DNA from 3 places in the Exiguobacterium artemiae 7-3 genome. Region 1 is predicted to be linked to each of the others. Evidence: riboswitches for the same ligand, from Rfam matches in the RefSeq annotation. Region 1 holds a riboswitch; each other region holds the start of a gene.
The links. A riboswitch is a leader RNA that binds a small molecule or an ion and turns the genes downstream of it on or off. The one in region 1 is predicted to bind S-adenosylmethionine.
Positions count from the first base shown of each region.

Region 1 (7,154 bases):
TTAGAAGCCGAACGTCTTCCCCGACTGGTACTTGACGCTTCGTTTTGGATTCGTTATAGTGAAAAGGTTCAAATCGGAATAATTACGTTTTAATATTTTTTGGAGGGTTTATTCATATGAAAAAATTAATTTCTGCTTTCACGGTTGCCTTTGCCAGTGCTGCTGTCCTTGCCGCCTGCGGTTCTTCCGAATCCGATCAAGGTGCGACCAATCAAAAGCTTCGCGTCTATACATCGACGTTCGCTACTGCGGCCATCGCCAAGGAAATTGGCGGAACGGACATCGACGTCCAGATGATCGTACCTCCAGGGGCAGATCCGCATTCATACGAACCGACGTCTAAACAACTGACGGAAATTGCACAAGGTGATCTGTTCCTCTTAACCGGGACGACGCTTGAGCCGTACTCGAAAAAAATCAAAGCCAGTCTTAAAGGCAACGATGTCCGCTTCGTCGAGACCAGCAAAGGAATCGACCTGCTGGAAGCGAATGCCACGCTTCATGAGCATGAAGGACATACCGGCGAACATGCGGAAGAAGGACATGATCACGGCAAATTTGACCCTCATGTCTGGCTCGATCCGAACAATGCCAAAGTGATGGCGCAATCGATTACGACGGCGCTCGCTAAAGAGGTACCTGATAAAAAAGCAGCGTTCGAGAAAAATCTCACCGCCTTCAATACCCAGGCAGATGATCTTGATCAAAACCTGCAACAGGCCGTTAATAAGGGATCGAAAAAAGAATTACTCGTCACACATGCGGCTTACGGATATTTAGCAGAACGCTACGGTTTCTCGCAATTACCGATTGCCGGTATCTCACCGTCGGACGAGCCTTCGCAAAAGCAACTGGCGGCGATCGTCAAGGAAGCCAAGTTACACGACTTGAAGTATATCGCTTTCGAAGAAACGGTTTCTCCGAAAGTCGCCCGTGTCATCCAACAGGAAATCGGAGCGGAAGCGATTACGATTCACAACCTCGAGTCCGTCACGAAAGAGCAGCAAAAGGCTTCCTATTTTGACTTGATGAATGAAAATGTGGCGACACTCAAACAAGCACTGCAGTGAAGTAGTGTTGACATGCATTAAAAGATACGTTACGGTAGAAAACGTATTTCAGACAATTAAATGACTTCTTTTTATCGCGAGAGACGGAGGGACTGGCCCGATGATGTTTCGGCAGCGGACGATTAAATCGTACTGTGCCAAATCCAGCAAGCTGAGGCTTGAGAGATAAGAAGAGCGTCTTTTTCAGTAAAGACCTCCTTCTTTCTTGCGAAGGAGTCTTTTTTTGTACACGTAGAAAAGGAGTGATTTTATGAACGAGACGATTACACCGAACAAATGGGCACTTCTACCGTTGCTTGTCTTTTTAGTTCTTTTTATCGGTGCCGGAATTTTTTACAATGATTTTTACAAATTCCCGATTCTGATTGCTGCTTTGATTGCCTTGATTTTTGCGGCGGTCACAACAAAGGGCAGCATCAATCAAACCGTGGAACGGATTGCGACGGGGGCCGGAAATCCGGACATCATGATTATGGTCTTTATCTTCCTACTCGCCGGTGCCTTTTCTGGAACGGCAGATGCAATCGGCGCAATTGAAGCGACCGTCAATGCATCATTAACATTTTTACCCCCGTCCCTCTTGATGAGCGGGCTGTTCATCATCGCCGCCTTCATCTCGATGGCGATGGGTACTTCCACCGGTACGATCGCAGCACTTGCACCGATTGCTCTCGGAATCCATGAAGCAACCGGTGTCAATGTCGCAATTGCCGCAGCAGCTGTCGTCGGTGGTGCAATGTTCGGCGATAACTTGTCGTTCATTTCCGATACAACGATTGCAGCGGTACGGACGCAAAAAACCAACATGCGCGATAAATTCCGAACCAACTTCATGATCGTCTTGCCGGCAGCAATCCTGACGGTCATCATCTTGGCTTTCGTCTCAGGTACAGGAGACGTCGTCGAAGCAAAAGCGTTTGAGTTTTATAAATTGATTCCGTATCTGTCTGTCATCGTCCTCGCCTTGTTTGGTGTCAACGTCATCCTCGTCTTAGTCGGCGGAACCGTTTTGACGGGAATCATCGGTATGATTGACGGAAGCTTCGGCTTAAGCGGCTTCGTCCTGTCGATGTCTGAAGGATTGATGGGGATGGCAGAAATTTCGATTTTGACGTTATTAATGGGCGGACTCGTCAGCCTAATCACCTTTAACGGCGGGATTGCTTACCTGAAAGAAACGCTGACGCGGAAAATCTCACAACGCCGCGGTGCGGAATTCAGTATGGCGGCACTCGTCAGTGCAACGAATCTCGCGACAGCGAACAATACGATTTCGATTCTTGTCGCCGGACCACTCGCTGCGGAAATCGCCGATACGTATGATATTGATCGGAAGAAATCCGCCAGTATTCTCGACATCTTCTCGTGCGGTATCCAAGGAATTATCCCTTACGGAGCCCAGTTGCTGATTGCAGCGGAATTAACGAAAACGGCTTCCCCGGAACTGATTCCCTATCTGTTTTATCCGTTCCTGCTTTTCGTTTGCGGATCTCTTGCCATCGTCTTCGGCTTCCCGCGTCGAAAAACAGCTGATGTGCGTAAAAAAAATGTTTCGTAAAAAATACAAGACCCGTCGCTTTTGCGACGGGTCTTGTATTGACTTATTTTTTCTGGTCTTGGCGGTTGAGAATGAAATACGCAATCGCCGGAAGCGGGAACTGAATTAGTCCAGCGCCTCCCCAAACCCACGGATTACGCCCAGTCTTCCGGGCACCGAGGAACAAGAATGTCGCTTGCGCCCCCAACAGTGCCGCGATACCGGCCCATACACCTTTTGGTACGTTTTTAACAGCTCGTTTCATACAAAATACACCTCTTTTCCTCTAGGGATTTACCCTCCTCTTTTCGCTTTCTAACCGGCTTTTTCCTCCCTTGAGCGTTGAAACGGACGTTCTTGCTTGTTCATGCTAAACTAAACGAGCAATTCCATATTCTCGTTTCATTAAAGGAGGAGTATACACATGCAATACGCAAAACTTTCAAATGGTGTCACAATTCCACAAATCGGATTCGGTGTCTGGCAAGTCGATGAAGAGACGGAAGCACCGGCTGCCGTCGCAGAAGCCATTCGTGTCGGTTACCGTCATATTGATACGGCTGCCGTTTACAAAAACGAACGTGGTGTTGCTAAAGGAATTAAAGAAAGCGGCGTGAACCGTGAAGATCTCTTCTTAACGTCTAAAGTATGGAACGATGATATTCGTGCCGGACGAACTAAAGAAGCTTTCGCAGAGTCACTGGAACGTCTTGAGACCGACTACCTTGATCTTTATCTGATCCACTGGCCGGTTGAAGGATATATCGAAGCCTGGAAAGCCATGGTTGAGCTTTACGAAGCCGGAAAGATTAAAGCAATCGGTGTATCGAACTTTAAAGAACATCACCTTGATACACTTGCTGAAGAAGGATTAATGACACCTATGATCAATCAGGTCGAACTTCATCCGCAACTTCCGCAACATGAACTGCATGAATACTTGCAGGACAACGGTATTCAAGTTGAAGCGTGGAGCCCACTCATGCAAGGAAAATTCCTCGAAATCAACGACTTCAAGGAAATTGCCGAAAAACACGGTAAGTCCCCTTCACAAGTCGTCTTACGCTGGCACCTGGATAACGGCATCGTTGCCCTTCCGAAATCGGTCACACCTGAACGGATTGCGGAAAACTTTGACGTCTTTGATTTCCAACTCGATGCCGATGATCTCGAAAAGATTGATCGTTTGGCAACGGAAGTTCGTCTTGGACCAGATCCAGACGAAATCGACTTTTAAGCATCGACTTTACACATACAGGAAAGAGAGGCGGATGTCACATCCCCCTCTCTTTTTCTATATGGAGTTGTACAAGGAAATCCTTATACATAATAGACGAGAATCGTATCCTGCGCTTCTTCCGCCTGGTGAAAATAGGCGCGTAGATTCCCGAATTGTTCCCAAACCTCATCGAATTCACCTTGTCGGCCGGCTTCCTGATAAATGACTTCAAGCGCTTGTCGATCAAAGTTCCGCATGACCTCCGACGAAATGATGAGAAGCGGTAAGGGAAGGATACCGACGATCGCTGCATGCTCTTCATTGACAATCAACTCTTCACCGACGATTGCCCGTCCCAGATTGTAATGGGTCTCCTGATCAATGAAGATATCAATTTGACTCATTAATTGATAAAGTGATGTCGTCTCCTCGAGTGCAAATAACTGTTCATGATCAGGTTGTGTTTCATGGATGAATAAAATCCAGTCCATGATGATATGTGGATCATCGCCAAACGAATCCCAAACGGCATCCGCGACTCGAACATAATGTACGTTCTCCATCCTCCCCCTCCTTTCCGACCGTTTTTTTTAGTATTCCCATTTTTGTACCGCTTTAGTAACGATTATCAAAATCTCTCCAGACAAAAAAAGGACCAGATGACTCTGATCCTTCTCGCGTTAAATCGCCTTTTCTTTTTGATCTTCATCCTGCCACGCTTCAAGCGATTCTTTTCCCGGAAGATTCGGAATCGAATCTTTATGGAAACGGGGTTCTTGACCGTCTTTACGTTGTACTAAATAATCATCAAGTGCCAGCTTCGCAACTTTCGATAATCGGAAAATCGCATACAAATTGACGATTGCCATCAAGCCCATGAAGATATCCGCGAGCGCCCAAACAAGTCCAGCCGTTTGAACGAGCGAACCAAACACAACCATGCCAAGGACAATGATACGATACACCATCATGATTTTTTTATTATCGTTGATGAAACTGATATTGGATTCACCGTAATAATAATTTCCGACAATCGAACTGAAGGCAAACAAGAAAATCGCGAGCGCCATAAATGCAGTGGCCAACGGACCGACCTGAGAAGCAAGTGCCCCTTGCGCCAAATCGATTCCGGCGACAGGTACTCCACTCGCATCCTTGGTCGCAACACCACTGACTAACACAATCATCGCTGTCGAAGAACAGACGAGCAGTGTATCGACAAAAACCGCAAACGATTGAATCAAACCTTGTTTGACGGGATGGGAAACTTCTGCCGTTGCAGCAGCATTCGGTGCTGAACCCATACCGGCTTCATTCGAGAAGAGACCACGACGGATGCCGTTTAAGACCGCTGCCCCGATTGCTCCACCGGCAAGTGTTTTAAATTCGAGTAATCCTTCTTGGAAAATCAGACCGAAGACGTTCGGTAACGCTTCTAGATTCGTCACCATGATGTAGAGGGCAATCAAGATGTATCCTCCTGCCATGATCGGGACGAGGAAGGCTGATACGGTCGCAATGCTTCGGACACCGCCGAAGATGACGAGTGCCGTCAACAGGACAAGTCCAACCGTAATCCATGTTTTATCCACTCCGTACTGACTTTGAAGCGATAATGAAATCGTATTTGACTGGACTGAGTTAAAGACGAAGCCAAACGAAATCGTAATCAAGATACTGAACACGACTCCGAGCCAGCGCTGTCCGAGCGCTTTTTCCATGTAATACGCCGGACCACCCCGCCATGCTTTTTCATCACGCACTTTATAAATCTGAGCGAGCGTACTCTCGACGAATGCAGAAGCCGAACCGATTAAGGCAATCAACCACATCCAAAAGACCGCACCTGGTCCACCGAGCGCAATGGCTGTCGCGACGCCGGCAATATTGCCGGTTCCGACACGTGCCGCTGTGCTGATGGCGAAGGCTTGGAACGGTGACACACCGTCTTTCCCTTTATCCGTTCCTTGGAACAACAGTCGCAACATTTCCGGAATCATCCGAAACTGGACAAATCCCATTCGAATCGTAAAATAAATTCCTAAACCGACCAACAAGATGATCAAGACACTCGACCATAACAAGTCGTTAATCCTACCGATTAAATCCATCAGTTGTTTTTCCACAGATGTTCCCCCTTATTTTAACGTTCGATCATGTAACCTTTTTTCACATGTTTTCTATGATACGAAAATAATTTCAGAAAATCAAATTCATTTTCTTCTTTTAGATCGTTCAAGTACGTAAAAAATCACGAAACCTAACATCTGATGTTAGGTTTAACGTAAAAAACAAGCCTCCGTGGAAGGGAGGCTTGTTGAGAATATCTTTATTATTTAATAATCGAATACATCAGATGAACAGATTCAGGTTGGCGTCATCTGTAGCTCCAAGGTAACTCGCGACACCACCATAATCGATGCCATCCAATAATTCTTCTTTTTTGATTCCCATGATGTCCATCGACATCGTGCAGGCAATCATTCGGACACCGGCTGCTTGCGCCTTCGCCATCATTGTCTCTAACGCATCGACCTGTTTATCCTTCATGACTTTTTTCATCATTTTTTGACCGGCCCCGCCCATATTCATGTTCGAGAGCGGCAGATCGCCGGCATGTTTCGGCATCATCATGCCCATCATCCGTTCCATCGGTGCCTTCTCAACGGATGGTGCGTCCGGTTTCCGAATAACATTCAGTCCCCAGAACGTAAAGAACATCGTCACTTGTTTCCCCATCGCCCGAGCACCTTGCGCGATGACAAACGATGCAAGTGCTTTATCGAGGTCTCCGCTGAAGACGACCATCGTCGCATCGTCCGCCTTCGTGACGTCAGATCGGACCGGCTCTGCCGTTGCCGTTCCTTTTTCAAGCAAGACTTCGACGATTCCCTTGTTCATTTCCGCCGTATGGACGGTATGCCCGAGTTTTTTTGCCCACGCTTGAACATCCGGCAGGAATCCGGGATCGGATGCTTTAACGAAGACTTGGTCTCCATCCTGTAATTGATCGATTTTCGTTTTCAACTCCAAAATCGGTCCCGGGCACTGTAAACCGCATGTATCCAGTAACGTAATCTGTTCTTTTGTTACTTGTTTCGGCTCACTTTTTATCGTCGTCACAGCTGTTTCCTCCCGTACTTGGCTTCTCGCTTCGCGGTCACGGTTGACCGTCGCCCACGTTTTATAGCCGCCACTCAAGTTTTTGACAGTAAATCCGTTCTGTTTGAGCAATTGACTCGCGACATAGCCACGAAGTCCGACCTGACACGTCACGTAAATCATCTGATCTTTTGGTAATTCGTCAAGCGACTGGCGTAACGTCGGT
Region 1 is NZ_KK211190.1:235,354-242,507, reverse strand. It holds gene P402_RS0102200 (metal ABC transporter solute-binding protein, Zn/Mn family) at 117-1,070, shown strand; SAM riboswitch class I at 1,139-1,242, shown strand; gene P402_RS0102195 (Na+/H+ antiporter NhaC family protein) at 1,321-2,628, shown strand; gene P402_RS16130 (hypothetical protein) at 2,672-2,872, opposite strand; gene P402_RS0102185 (aldo/keto reductase) at 3,032-3,844, shown strand; gene P402_RS0102180 (hypothetical protein) at 3,928-4,389, opposite strand; gene P402_RS0102175 (alanine/glycine:cation symporter family protein) at 4,507-5,952, opposite strand; gene P402_RS0102170 (CoA-disulfide reductase) at 6,179-7,154, opposite strand, start outside.

Region 2 (7,154 bases), 2.4 Mb from region 1:
AACATCTGTTTATCCAACCGCTGATGCAATCGGAACACCGCTTACCACGTTGAAACAAAATGATTCCATCAAGACGTTCGGGACGTCAGGTGACTTCACCCGGATCGAGTTGAACGGCTCATATGCTTTCGTCTTAACGGCTCACCTTGGAACGAAACCAGTCGTCGCGTATGCAGCAACCGGCAAAAAGTATATTCAACAGCTTGCGACTGTCTACCCAACCGCTGCGACGACCGGGAAACCGCTTGGAACATTGTCACAAAATCAATTAGTCGATATCTACGGCGTATCCGGTGCCTATACACGCGTCCGGTTAAATGACGTCTACGGATTCGTCTTGACAACCCAGTTAGGAGATGTGGAGTTTTTTGCGCAAACAGCCCGGCTGTATGTCCAGTCCCCTACTCCGATCCGCCAAGCGCCAAACATGTCCAGTCCCGTCTTAAAAGAGCACCAGACGAATACCTTACTGACCGTATACGGAACGAGCGGCGCGTACAGCCGGATTTTATTCCGTGGACAATACGCGTACGTCTTGACGAGTACGCTCGCTCCTTTAAAGGTCTATCCACAGACGGCCCGTTTATATGTGCAGACACCGACGGCGATCCGTTCAGCACCTGACACTTCAAGCTCCGTCTTAACACAGCACCAGACGAACACCCTGCTGACGGTCTATGGAACGAGCGGTGCGTACAGCCGGATTTTGTTCCGCGGACAATATGCGTACGTCTTAACGAATACGCTCGCCACAACAAAAGTTTATGCAAAGACAGGCCTCCGGTATGCGAGTAAACCGACATCGATTTTTAAAGACACGACGGCAAAAACGATTGTCCGCACTATGAAACGAGCAGAACAGATTGACATCTATGGAACAAGCGGCTCGTACACACGGGTCAAAACCGGATCGGTATATGGCTACGTCAAGACAACGGATCTCGTGACGAAAAAGCCGGATTTGTATGATATCACCGGAATCCGTTATGTGCTCGATGATAAAGTGGTCGTTCATCCAAAGGCCAGTCTGACGGGAAAAATCGGTACACTCAAAAAGAATACCCAGCTGTCGGTTTACGGCAAAAGCGGCTACTACACCCGGGTCAAGATCGGGACGACGTTTGGCTTTGTCGACTCGAGCAGACTCGGCTTAAACAAACCGGTCGCACCGTCTAAAGTCGGAACGGTCTTTTATGTTCATTTTGATCAGACCCCGCTGTTTTCAGCTGATGTCGCGTACAGCCGTCCTGCCGGCTACTTAAGCAAAGGAACAAAGTTGATTGGTCTGAAGGCGATTGACGATGATTTCTGGCACGTCCGCCTGCCGAACGGGACGACAGGTTATGTCATCAATCCCTACATCGGAACGACAAAACCGGATATGCGCTACACCCAACAAACAATTAACCGTCAAAAAATCTACACAGTCAAAACAACGACGTCTTATTTTGCGACACCGGTCAGTCCGAAAAGTTCCGGGTTGATCGAGCAGGGAAAACGGGTCTATCCCCGGTACCGGGTCGGCAATTTTTATGTCATTCAGTCCGGCTGGTCCCCTGTCTATCTGCCGGTCAGTGCCGTCACCGTAAAAACGGATACACGGATTGCACAGAAAAACACATCGCGCGGTGAAAAGTTGATTCAAGCAGCGGCCAAACACTTAGGAACACCGTATACATGGGGTTCGCAAACAGCAGCCAACGGCGGGTTTGATTGTTCCGGACTGATTCATTACGCTACGAATGAAGCCGGGAAATACGGCGGGCGGACGAATGTCAGCGGCTACTGGTACGGTGCATTCTTTACGAATCGCCGGACGACGATCAGCAGTGGGAAACGGTCGGATATCGTCTTCTTCGAAAATACGTACACAGATGGACCATCACATATCGGTATCATGCTCGACAATGAATATTTCATTCATGCCGGCGGCTCACAGCTGCAAATCAACTCGATTTATGAACCACGCTGGCGGGAACACTTCCTCGGCTTTAAATCGATGTAAAAACGAAAAGAGGCGTATGGAATCCGAGAGGATCCCATACGCCCTTCTTTCCTTGTTTCAGAATGTCATCTCGACGTATTTCGTCACTTGACGGTCCTCAAGGTATAATTCGATTTGTTCGCGATAGGCTTTATAGTGGTCCGATGCAATGTGGGCCTCAAGTGCTGCCTCATCTTGGTAGACTTCATAGAGCATGAACTGATGTTCATTTTCAATTGATTGATGTAATGTATAACGCAAGCAACCCGGCTCGTTTTGCGCTGCTTTGTAGACCGTACTTAGAATCGGAAAGACTTGATCTGCTAACCCTGCTTTGACTGTAAGAACGGCATTGACGATGATTTCACCCATATGTTGATTCCTCCTCTAATTGATTACCTCTATCTGTACCCGTTTTTACTCAAGACATACCGAAAAGGATGATTTCGATGCAAGAAAATTTATTTACTGCTCTTGATCACTACGAATCCGAGATGATTCGTTTACGCCGTGACTTTCACCGCCATCCGGAACTATCGTTTCAAGAAGTCCGGACGCCTGCTAAAATCGCTGCTTTTTACGATGGACTCGGTATTCCTTACCGTACAAACGTCGGTGGCAACGGCATCGTCGCCACGCTGACCGGCACTCGTCCCGGAAAAACAATCGCCGTTCGGGCCGATTTTGACGCGTTGCCGTTACAGGAAGAAACAGAATTGTCGTTTCGTTCAATCCATCCCGGTGTCATGCATGCTTGCGGACACGACGGGCATACCGCCATCGTTCTTGGACTCGCCGCTGCTTTTCAGGGCATTCAAGATGAATTAACAGGAACTGTCGTCTTTATCCATCAACACGGCGAAGAAGTCTTTCCAGGTGGTGCCATTCAAATGATCGAGGACGGCTGTCTCGACGGCGTTGATGCGATTTTCGGTACTCACCTCGAAAACGAGCTGCCAGTCGGCTCAATCGGTTATCACAGCGGTCATACGTTATGTGCCATCGATGAATTTGAAATCGTCGTTCATGGTCAAGGCGGTCATGCCCAAGCCCCGCACCGGACGCAGGACGCGCTCGTCGCCGGTGCACAGCTTGTCTGTAATCTTCAGCACCTCGTCAGCCGACGTGTTGACCCGTTCGAACCGGCAATCGTTGCGATCGGTTCTTTCCATGCCGGAACAGCACCAAACATCGTGACCGGTGAAGCCCGGATTGTCGGAGAGATCCGGACGTTCAACGAACAACTCCGTCATCAGTTGCGTCAACAGGTGGATCTCGTCGCCCGGACGACCTGCGCCGGCATCGGCGCTGATTATTCGATTGATTTCACGACCGGTTATCCGTCGCTTTGGAATCATCCGGATGAAACACAGCTCGTCCGGGAAGCGGCCAGCTTTTTACCCGAAGCACAGGTTCGTGAGATGAAACCGATGATGGCAGCGGATGATTTTGCCTATTACCTCGAGCAGATCCCGGGCAGTTACTTCTTCACCGGATCTGCGAAAACAGATGGCCGAACAATCTACCCACAACACCATCCGAAGTACGAAATCGATGAGCGGGCCTTACTGATTGGGGCGAAAACATTAGGAGCCACGGTTCTTCGCGCTCTACAAACATAAGGATTGACTTTCCACTTTTATGAATGGTATTATCATCCCAATGATAACGAACTTACATCAACTTCATATAACACTTATCAAGAGTGGACCGAGAGATCTGGATCGATGACGTCCCAGCAACCTGCGCACAGCAAGGTGCTACGACCAGCAAAGCGAAAGCTTTGGTTGATAAAAAGCGGCGACTCCTTTTGCAACCAAGCAAAGGAGTCGTTTTCGTTTTCTCGCTGTCAGAAATGAGAGCACTACGGTTCAAGGAACCAAGGGAAAGGGAGAGATGACATGGAAAAAGCAACATTTGCAGGAGGATGTTTCTGGTGCATGGTGACACCATTTGAGGAATTACCGGGGATTCACAGTATCGTATCCGGTTATACAGGAGGACACGTCGACAACCCGACATATGAGCAGGTCAAAACAGGAACGACCGGACATTCCGAAGTCGTCGAGATTACATTTGATCCGGCACTGTTTTCGTACGAACGGTTACTCGAACTGTACTGGCCGCAGACGGATCCGACCGATGCCGGCGGACAATTCCAGGACCGCGGTACACAGTATGCACCGGCGATTTTTTATCATACGGAAGAACAGCGACTTGCAGCGATTGCATCACGTGATGCATTAGCCGCGACAAACCGTTTCAAACAACCAATCGTCACACGGATCGAACCGGCACATGCCTTCTATCCGGCGGAAGAGTACCATCAAAACTTCCACAAAAAAAATCCGGCGCACTACAAAAAAGACCGGAAAGCTTCCGGTCGCGACGCCTTTATTGATGTCGCCTGGAAAGAAGAAGTATCCGTCTGATTCAGCTTCAAAAAGAGGTCACCCTTTCACGCACTTTACTAGTAGAAGTGGCGTGAAAGAAATGATCTCTTTTTTTAATACCTTTTTTTCTTCAGGAAATGGCTTTAATGTCTTTCTCTTCCTCCACATCCTCCACGACTTGATACCGTTTCAAGACAAAAATGCCACTCAGCATGACGACCAGGCCGATGATCTGACCGAACGACAAATCGACTTTCGGTAAACCGAACCAGCCAAAGACGTCGACACAGAGCGCAAAACTGAGTTGCGAAATCAAGACGACGGAAATCGCAATTGACGGCCCCAGCAGTTGAATGCCGCGCATGACACAAAACACGACGCCGACGCCGACGAACCCGCCAAACAAATAAAGCGGTTTGACCTCGGTAAGTGCCGAGATCTCCCCGCCCCGAAAGAAGACCAGTGCAAGCAACGAACCGAGCAATCCTACCAAAAAGACTAACGTCGTCGTCGCCCAGGCACCAAACGCATGACTCATCCGTGCATTCAAAACCGTTTGCAAACTGATCATCATCCCTGCGACGATAGCACAAAACATACCTAATCCCATTCTATTTCCTCCTCACAAGTTCGACTCAGGCAAACGAAAAGATCAAGACGCCCGTCAACATCAAACCGATACCGATCCACTGTCCTTTATTACTGCTCTTTTTAATGACTCCAAACCAGCCGTTCAAATCAATCACAAAAGCGCACAAAATCTGTGCGACGAGCAACAGCGACATCGCCCATGTCATCCCGAGCAATTGAATCGACGTCAGTTCCGTGACGACGACTAAGACGCCGAGTAATCCGCCGCTTGCATACACAAGTGGCAACGTGCGAAACCCGCCGATTTTCCGGTCCCGAACAAATCCGTAGATCAACAAACAGCCGATTAAACCGACGAAATGGACAATGGTCACGGATAACCACGGACCTACCGCGTCACCGAGACGGGCATTAAAGATGCCTTGCAGCGCGATGAACAGTCCGCTAAATAAAGCAAAAATGATTCCTTGCATCTTCATCCTCCTTTTTCTCTAGTTATGAGTAGACCCTATTCTGCCATCTTTTTAAAGGACAAATGTCCTGAAATCAAAAAAAGCCGACCTCATCGGTCAGCTACGCTTGCATTCAAGCTACTGAAGTGCCCGGTACGTCCGTTCGATCCGTCCAAAGGCATCGTCCATCATCCGGTTAAACAGTTCCGCAACGGTCGGAACATCATCAATCAAACCGGAAATGAGACCGGCATTGACATATCCTGCTGTTTCGTCGCCTTCGAGTGCCCCTTTGATATGAAACGATTCGTTCGTCTGTTCCTGAAAGGCAACGAGTGATGTCGGCTGCAGCGCAGCGACATACGGCCCGTTCAACACCCGCCGGACTTGTCCGATTTCTCGGCCAATGATTCGTGTCTCGAGGTCATCTGCCTGCACAAGATGTCTTTTATAGTGCTCATGTACACGAGATTCTTGTGTCGCAATCAACCGGGTTCCGAGTTGCACCCCTTCTGCTCCGAGCATCCAGGCAGCCGCAAGACCACGCCCGTCGCCGATACCACCGGCGGCAAGGACGGGGATCGTGACATGATCCGTGATTTGCGGAATCAAGGTCATCGTCGTCAACTCAAGTGGTGAATTGATACCTGCGGCTTCGACTCCTTCCGCTACCAGCACATCCACTCCGGCCTGCTCGGCTTTAATCGCTTGTTTAACGGACGCGACGACACCAATCGTCTGGATTTCCGCCTCCCGTAACTTCGATAAAAAAGGAGCCGGATTACCGGCTGACAAGGACACGACCGGAATGCGTTCCTCAATTGCTAACTCAATCAACTGTTCGGTATGAGGTGAGACCCGGATGGCGATATTCAAAGCAAAAGGACGCGACGTCAACCGGCGTGTCGCTTCAATCAATCGTTTGACTTCAGCAGGCGTCATCGTCCCGCATCCAATCGTTCCGAGTCCCCCGGCATTCGAGACCGCTGCCGTCAGTTCGGCATGGCTGATGTTTCCCATACCACCCTGAATGATCGGCACATCGATCTGTAATTTGGTACATAGACGAGACATGGTCTCCCTCCGTTTCCGTTGTTAAGAATGGTATACTAAGTAAGACTGAATTTTAATTCATTTCCAGAAAAGAGGCGTTTTCATGAATATCCCGTACCGCGATATCTCCCCAAGCTTAGCAGCACATGTTTTTGTCGCCCCCGGTGCTTTTTTGATCGGTGACGTGACAGTCGGCGAAGAATCGACGATTTGGTTCAATGCCGTCCTGCGTGGTGATGAAGGTCCGATTACAATCGGCAAACGTTGCAGTATCCAGGATAATGCGACCATCCATCTCTACGAAGGTGCACCGGTCATTGTCGAAGATGAAGTGACGGTTGGTCACAATGCCATCTTGCACGGTTGTAAAATCGGTCGTCGCTCGATTGTCGGTATGGGGGCCACTGTTCTCGATCATGCTGAAATCGGGGAAGAATGTATCATCGGTGCCAACACATTAATCCCGTCCGGCAAAAAATTCCCGCCTCGTTCGCTCATCATCGGATCACCGGGCAAGGTCGTGCGTGAACTCACGGCAGCGGACCTCGAGATGATTCAAGAATCCATCGATTCATATGTCGATAAAGGATACGCTTTCCGGAAACAACTTGCCGAGAATTGATTCCCGGCATAAAAACGCTCATCTCGCTTCTTCGGGATGAGCGTTTTTGTTTATCGTTC
Region 2 is NZ_KK211190.1:2,622,968-2,630,121, forward strand. It holds gene P402_RS16580 (SH3 domain-containing C40 family peptidase) at 1-2,005, shown strand, start outside; gene P402_RS0114540 (putative quinol monooxygenase) at 2,063-2,356, opposite strand; gene P402_RS0114545 (M20 metallopeptidase family protein) at 2,434-3,606, shown strand; SAM riboswitch class I at 3,678-3,781, shown strand; gene msrA (peptide-methionine (S)-S-oxide reductase MsrA) at 3,886-4,416, shown strand; gene P402_RS0114555 (DMT family transporter) at 4,508-4,987, opposite strand; gene P402_RS0114560 (DMT family transporter) at 5,013-5,441, opposite strand; gene P402_RS0114565 (NAD(P)H-dependent flavin oxidoreductase) at 5,559-6,494, opposite strand; gene P402_RS0114570 (gamma carbonic anhydrase family protein) at 6,577-7,095, shown strand; gene paaX (phenylacetic acid degradation operon negative regulatory protein PaaX) at 7,146-7,154, opposite strand, start outside.
Region 2: it holds a riboswitch for S-adenosylmethionine, as region 1 does, so the genes downstream of both, msrA (peptide-methionine (S)-S-oxide reductase MsrA) here and P402_RS0102195 (Na+/H+ antiporter NhaC family protein) in region 1, are expected to answer to the same signal.

Region 3 (7,154 bases), 140 kb from region 1:
CGGAAAACGGCGTTTTATTTTGAAGACCAAGGTGAAGAACGTCCCAAGTCGAAACGCCGAGTTGTGCCGTGATCATCATCGATGAACCGACAGCGAGTAAAAAAAGACCGAATAAAAATAATGCCCATTTCAGGACAGAACGTAACAGCCAAGATGTGTGAATGGTCTGCTTCATGAATGGAAGACACCTCGTTTCAAAATCAAATTGATTCATTAACTGTACCATGTTTGATGGATGAAACTAAAGCGAATCCGCTATTTTCCATCCTGAGATGGAGGGAATCCGTCCTGCTTATTCGTATACTAATGAAAAGGAGGTCAGTCGATGCGAAAAATCCGCCATTTGATCCGTTTTACATATCTTGAAGCCATCTGTTGCGTGTTCCCGGTCGCGATTTTCCTGGCACTTGCTGCATCCCGTTATTTACCGGCGGAACCGATTGCCCGCTATGATCTGCTTTTAATCTGGTGTCTCCTCGTGCAAATCGTCCTACTTGTCACGCATTATGAATCAAAGGAAGAGTTTAAATTGATTTTAATTTTTCATGCGATTGGACTCGGACTTGAGCTATTTAAAGTCCAGGTTGGGTCCTGGAGTTATCCGGAAGCTGCCTTCAGCAAAGTATTTGGTGTTCCGCTCTATGCCGGCTTCATGTATGCGAGTGTCGCTAGCTACATCTGTCAGGCATTCCGTCGGTTTGATCTCCGTATCACACAGTTTCCCCGGCCTCTGTTTGCTTTAGCGACCGGTCTGCTCGTGTACGCCAACTTCTTTACCCATCATTGGTTGTTTGATTTCCGTTGGATTTTGATGGGACTTGTCGCTCTCGTCTTTTATAAGTCCTGGGTCTATTTCCGTCTGGATGAGACTGTCTACCGAATGCCGCTCGTTCTTTCGTTTGGTTTAATTGCCTGGTTCATCTGGCTGGCGGAAAACATCGTGACCTTTTTTAAGGGATGGGTGTATCCGAATCAGCAGGATGGATGGGAGCTGGTCGACTTCGGGAAATTATCGTCCTGGTTTTTACTGGTCATCATCACGATTTTGATTGTCTCCGTCGAAAAGTACCGGTTGGGTGACCGGTCAATCGAAATAAAATCCTAACCATATACAAAAAATAACCCGGTCTTTTTTTGAGCAACCTAACCGACAGCCCCTTGCTATAGTTGAAAAAAAGCAAAGGGGTTGTTGAAGATGATGCAACAAATCGTGGAACGGGCGAAGACGCTAATCGCCGGTAAAATGCAAGTAGTCGAAACGGTGGAAGAATGGGACTTACTGCTCGAGGAAATCCGAGGAATCGATGAATGGGTGCAGTTATCGCGTTACTATACACATTCCGTAAAATCAGACATCGCGTGGAGCGAACCAAAAGAAGACGTATCATTCGAGCAACCTGTCGTTCCGCCGGTGAAAATCACTCCTGTCATCGAACAACGTTACGCCTATACGTTTGTGCGTGAACTAAAAGGTGGTTCTTTACGGGAATGGCCGAACAGTCATATTTCGGAAACAGAAATCCGGCAATGGAACCTCGAACATGGAATGGAAATCCGTGTCCAAGTCGTACAGCAAGATGCACGCCGGACGACACTAGAAGTGATGGCCGTTGTCGCGACCGACCAGATGAAGCCACTGGCCGAACGAATCGTTTTTGAAAGATGTATCGTTAAAAATCATGGCATCATTGAATCGACGGTCGAAGGACCATTAAAGGATGAGACGGGTAAACCCTTTTACTATGCGACACCGGTTGAAGACATGCGCTTCTTCCATTTAAAAGAAGGGCAGCTCGTCGATCTCGTCATGTGGAAAGGTCGTCCGGAAACACTGACGATTGCCTGGAAATATGCGTTCCAATATCAAGAGCCGACAGTACAGCTGTTAGAGACGTCAAACGATCCAACAGCACCAGTGCCTTCGTCAGTTGAATCGACTCAAGGATCAGCCGTCAAAAAATCTGGCCGTTACCTGAAGCAAATGAAACGAAAGTCGAAAGTAAAACAGGAACAGAAAACACGCCGAATTCGTGAAAAGAAATCTCAAGCGATGGCACCACTCGTCACGACATCCGTACCGGGGCAGCCAATCGACTTCCTTGATATGAAGCCCCTCGATTTTGCGTCATTCGTCGGCATGCGACTCGTCATCGTCGGTAATGAACAGCAATCACCGGTCTATCGGACATTTTTCGCGGAAACGGGTATCGAACTGATTCATCTGTCGGGAGACGCCCAATCAGCGAAAAAGATTGCCGGTCTCGCGAAAAAGACCGATGCGATCGTCGTCATCACGAGCCGTGTGTCCCACGCTGCTTCAGCACACGTCATCGCGCAGGCGAAAAAACATGATATTCCGTTTGCGATGGAACGACTGGATGGACGACGTTCTTTGTATACGGCATGCCAGCGCCAACTTGAAAAAGCACGCTTAAATCAGTTGAAAACAGGAAAATCCTGAAAAAAGATGAAACTCCTCTCTTAATTAGCCGTAAATAGAGATAGAACTTATTTTGAGGAGGATCTCCATGATTAAAGAATTAAAATTATCCGCCCGTGAAGCGCTCAGTGGTCGCTGGGTCTTCATGGCACTTATGTTTTTACTGTTTCTCATCATTCAAAGTATTCCAACGATGTTTTCTTCTGATGCGAATGAAGATATTCAAGCGATTGATTTCATCGGTTTCTTACTGAACATTCTCTTGCTTCCACTTGCGATTGGTTGGACATGGCTTGCGATGTCTGTCGCTCGGAAAGAACAGGCAAAAATCGTTGATTTATTTGAGCCATACAAAATTTTCTTAAAGGCAGTCGGTCTTTCGATTGTCCAAAGTATTTTCCTTGGTTTATGGTTCTTACTATTTATCATCCCGGGTATCATCAAGTCATTTTCGTATCTAATGACGTTTTATATTTTACGAGATGAACCTTCAATCGGCATTTTGGATGCGATTACACGTTCGCGCCAAATGATGGACGGACATAAGATGGAAGCGTTCATGCTCGTCCTCTCATTCATTGGTTGGTTCCTGCTCGGTTTGATTACCATCGGAATCGCCTTCTTGTGGGTTGGCCCATATTTCAGCGTCACGCTTGCAAAATTCTATGACCGCATCCGCGGTGAAGAAGCACCTGTCGAAGAGTCGACGTTTGTTGCCCCATATTAAGACAACGAGGATGAGAGCCCAGCTCTCATCCTTTTTTTATTGCTGTTTTTAATTCCGATTGGAAAACAAGGTTTAATGGTTGCTTTACTCTGCTAAAAAGTGTACGATAATTCCAATAATTCTTATCAAGAGAAGTCGAGGGAATGGCCCGAAGACACTTCAGCAACCCCGCGCGCAGCGGAAGGTGCTACTTCCTAAAGGGGGCAATCCCTTTACAGATAAGAGCAGACATGATTAATCCGTCGCTCTTTTCGATTTTCGAGAAGAGCGATTTTTTTTATAAGGGGGACATAACGGATGGAGTATGGATTTTGGTTACCGATTTTTGGCGGGTGGTTACGAAATGTCGAGGACGAACAGATGCCGGCGACGTTCGACTATGCGAAACAGGTCGCGCAAACGGCAGAACGAATCGGTTTTTCGACGACACTGATTGCGGAGTTGAATTTAAATGACATCAAAGGACTCGAAGCACCAAGTCTTGAAGCCTGGACGACGGCAGCGGCGATTGCCGCGACGACGGAGCGTCTCGAAATCATGACAGCTGTCCGTCCGGGGTTCCATAATCCTGCGACGACCGCGAAGATGGCAGCAAACATTGATCAACTCAGCAACGGGCGCTTTACACTGAACGTCGTCTCTGCCTGGTGGGAAGAAGAAGCGCGGCAATACAATGGCATCTTCACGGCCCACGACGAACGCTACGCGCGGACGGAAGAGTTTGTCACGATCATGAAAGGATTATGGGCAGATGCTTCGCCGTACAGCTTCGACGGGAACTATTATACGCTCGAGCAGACACAACTGCATCCGAAACCGGTTCAACGACCGGGCATCAAGTTGTACGCAGGCGGGGAAAGTGAAGCCGGGAAACAGACCATCGTCAATCATTGTGACGCCTATGTCATGCACGGGGGAACGGTGGAAGAAGTGTCCGTCAAGATTGAGGATATGAAGGCACGTCGACAAGCAACTGGGCAACCGCCGCTTGAAAGCTTTGGACTGGCTGCCTATATCATCTGCCGCGATACGGAAGAAGAGGCCATTCAAGAATGGCAACGAATTACGGACGTCAAGGAAGACAGTGCCGGATACGCCGGGTACGACGACTTCGTCAGCAAATCACAACTCGAACAGCAGGTAAAACGGAACGATTATTCGGTCTCGAACCGCGGACTCCGTCCTGATTTGATTGGAACACCGGAACAGATTGCCGAACGGATTCTTGCGTTTGAGCAGGTGGGTGTCTCCTTATTATTACTTCAATTTTCACCACAACTGGAAGAGATGGAACGCTTCGCGCGCGACGTCATGCCGCTTGTCGAAGAAAAACGAAAGGTAGGTCAAACCAAATGACAAAAATTCATATCTTACACGAAAACCAAGAATGGACGGACCATTTAATTAAACGACTCGAAGAACTGGAGTTGCCATATGAACAGTGGCATCTCGACGAAGGGCAAGTTCCGCTTGATGAACTTCCACCGGAAGGCGTCTTTTACAGCCGGATGAGTGCATCTTCGCATACGCGCGGTCACCGTTACGCACCGGAACTGACAGAAGGTGTACTTGCTTGGCTTGAAGAACATGATCGGACCGTCTTTAACGGGACCCGTGCCTTACGTCTTGAAGTGAGTAAAATCAATCAGTATACGGCTCTTCGAAAAGCCGGGATCCGGGTTCCGAAGACGACGGCTGCCGTCGGACGTGATCAGATTGTCGAAGCGGCGAAAAATATTGGCGTATCTTCGTTCATCACAAAACACAACCGTGCCGGAAAAGGACTCGGCGTTCAGTTGTTCCACTCGATTGAAGCACTCGAGACGTATCTCGACGGTCCGACGTTTGATGAACCGGTCGACGGGATCACGTTGATTCAAGAATATATCCAAGCACCGGAACCGTATATCACACGCTGTGAATTCGTCGGCGGAAAGTTCGTTTATGCTGTTCAGGTCGACACGTCAGAAGGATTTGAACTGTGCCCGGCAGATGCGTGTGTCATTGACGATTTGTTCTGCCCGGTCGGTGAAGAGGCCCCGCAAACACCGATGAAGTTTAAAATCGTCGATGGATTTGATGATCCAATCATTCAAAAATATGAAGCATTCCTGCAGGCGAACCAGATCGCGGTCGCCGGAATCGAATTCATCAAGGATGCGAACGGAACCATTTATACGTATGACGTCAATACGAATACGAACTACAATTCAGATGCGGAAGCGGCTGCCGGTAAGTTCGGGATGCTCGAACTGGCGAAGTTCCTCGGTGCCGCACTGGAACTTCAAACTGTGAAATAACCATCACTAACCAATCCAAGCAAGCCGAATACCCTGTATGTGTGTAGTTTGAAGTTAGAACTGCACACATCAGGGTATTTTTCAGTAAAGGGAGGGGTTCGGATGGTAACGTGGCACGAAGAAAAGAGATTGGATGTTCCGATCGAGAAAGCCTGGCATATCTTTGATCATGATCGGTTACAACGTCTGATTCCGGGTGTCGTCCAGCACGAGGTGATTGAACGGAAACCGGGTGTCGTCGGCTCGACGTACCGGCAAACGTATATGCAGGGGAATCGATTAGAGACGTATATCGTGACGGATCTTGCCTATACGAATCAACCGGATTTTAAGCAAAATACGATTGGTTTTACGCTTGCTAAAATCTTTAAGCTCGAGATGACATTTACCTTAAAGCGGCTTGACGAAACAAGCTGTCAGCTGATTTATACCGGGAAAAACGAAGGCGCTAATTTCGTCGGACGAAGCCTGTTGTCACTTGGCGGCGAACGGGAAACAGAAAAAATCGTGCAGGAATTGCTCCGACGTGTGGAGCAGGAAGCCGGTCAGCTGCGCACATAATCGAAAAACCGTCTTGAATCGCAAGACTAAAAAAGCAGGGAGCGGATTAAAACATCCACTGCCTGCTTTTTGCTAAGCTCTTATGCGATTTAACGGTGAGAATACGATTTCTGACCTGTCGGGAGACCGGACAAGTAACCGACACCGCCTGTTTTTTGAATGCCGATGCCGTCTTGCATCGCTTGCTCCAGTTTCTTCGGATCAACGGCTGTAATCTGCTTGCCGTTGAGTCCTTCACCCGGATGCTGGTAGTTGCTGAGCAGATAGCTGTATCCGCCGACACGATCGAGTGACCGGAGTCCTGTCGCTTCCGCACCAACCGGAACAGAGAGAATTCGTGACAGTTTTTTCGTCTTTAAGTTGTATGCCCAGACGAAGTTGTTTGTATGCAACGAGCTGTCTTCACCGATGAAGAGTGTGTTTGATGTTGCAGAATAGGCCAGGTTATCCGGATTTGAAACAAGATTCGGATTCGCTGTGTTGCCGTAGGCATCCGGCTTCGCTAAATCCTCACCGATGACGAGGGCCTGCATATTCGTCGGGACATAACGGCTGTCGATACCTTTTGCACGACCGAGGTCGATTTCAAACGTCGCACCGGATTCGCGTTTTTCCAGCTGAATATCGTCCTGAACGGCACCGTCTTGTTTTTCCGTACTACCGGAAACATACGAAAGCGCGATATAAGCTTTTTTGTCCTCCGCATTGACGGTAATCCCTTCCATCTTGTTGAACTCTGACGTTGCCCCGAGTAACGCGCCGTAACGACGGGATTCGAGGAAGGCCGCTTCTTTTTCCTTGCCTGGTTTTAACTTCAGATATTCGACCTTTTTGCTGGCGGCCGTCTTGACTGCTTTAAAGCCGGGCGTTGGAACGTCAGCGGTCTCAAAGATGTCACTAAACTTGGTTCCTTTGTCGATTAAGCGCTTCACTTCTTTATCGGATGCATGGCCGAGTTTGATCCATTCGAGATCCCCGGCGCCGCCTTCTGTTGCTTTCGTTTGATTGAACTTGGCAGCATACAGCGTTCCTTGTGAGAAGTCTTTCTTTTTATCGGCGACGTACATGAACATCATCGTATTATTGCCGTCATCTCCGAAGATGGCCGTTTTTTGGTCAGGAAGAA
Region 3 is NZ_KK211190.1:90,733-97,886, forward strand. It holds gene P402_RS0101455 (YczE/YyaS/YitT family protein) at 1-226, opposite strand, end outside; gene P402_RS0101460 (DUF817 domain-containing protein) at 326-1,105, shown strand; gene P402_RS0101465 (DUF2325 domain-containing protein) at 1,196-2,461, shown strand; gene P402_RS0101470 (DUF975 family protein) at 2,529-3,167, shown strand; SAM riboswitch class I at 3,287-3,392, shown strand; gene P402_RS0101475 (LLM class flavin-dependent oxidoreductase) at 3,465-4,523, shown strand; gene P402_RS0101480 (ATP-grasp domain-containing protein) at 4,520-5,467, shown strand; gene P402_RS0101485 (hypothetical protein) at 5,570-6,028, shown strand; gene P402_RS0101490 (PhoX family protein) at 6,118-7,154, opposite strand, start outside.
Region 3: it holds a riboswitch for S-adenosylmethionine, as region 1 does, so the genes downstream of both, P402_RS0101475 (LLM class flavin-dependent oxidoreductase) here and P402_RS0102195 (Na+/H+ antiporter NhaC family protein) in region 1, are expected to answer to the same signal.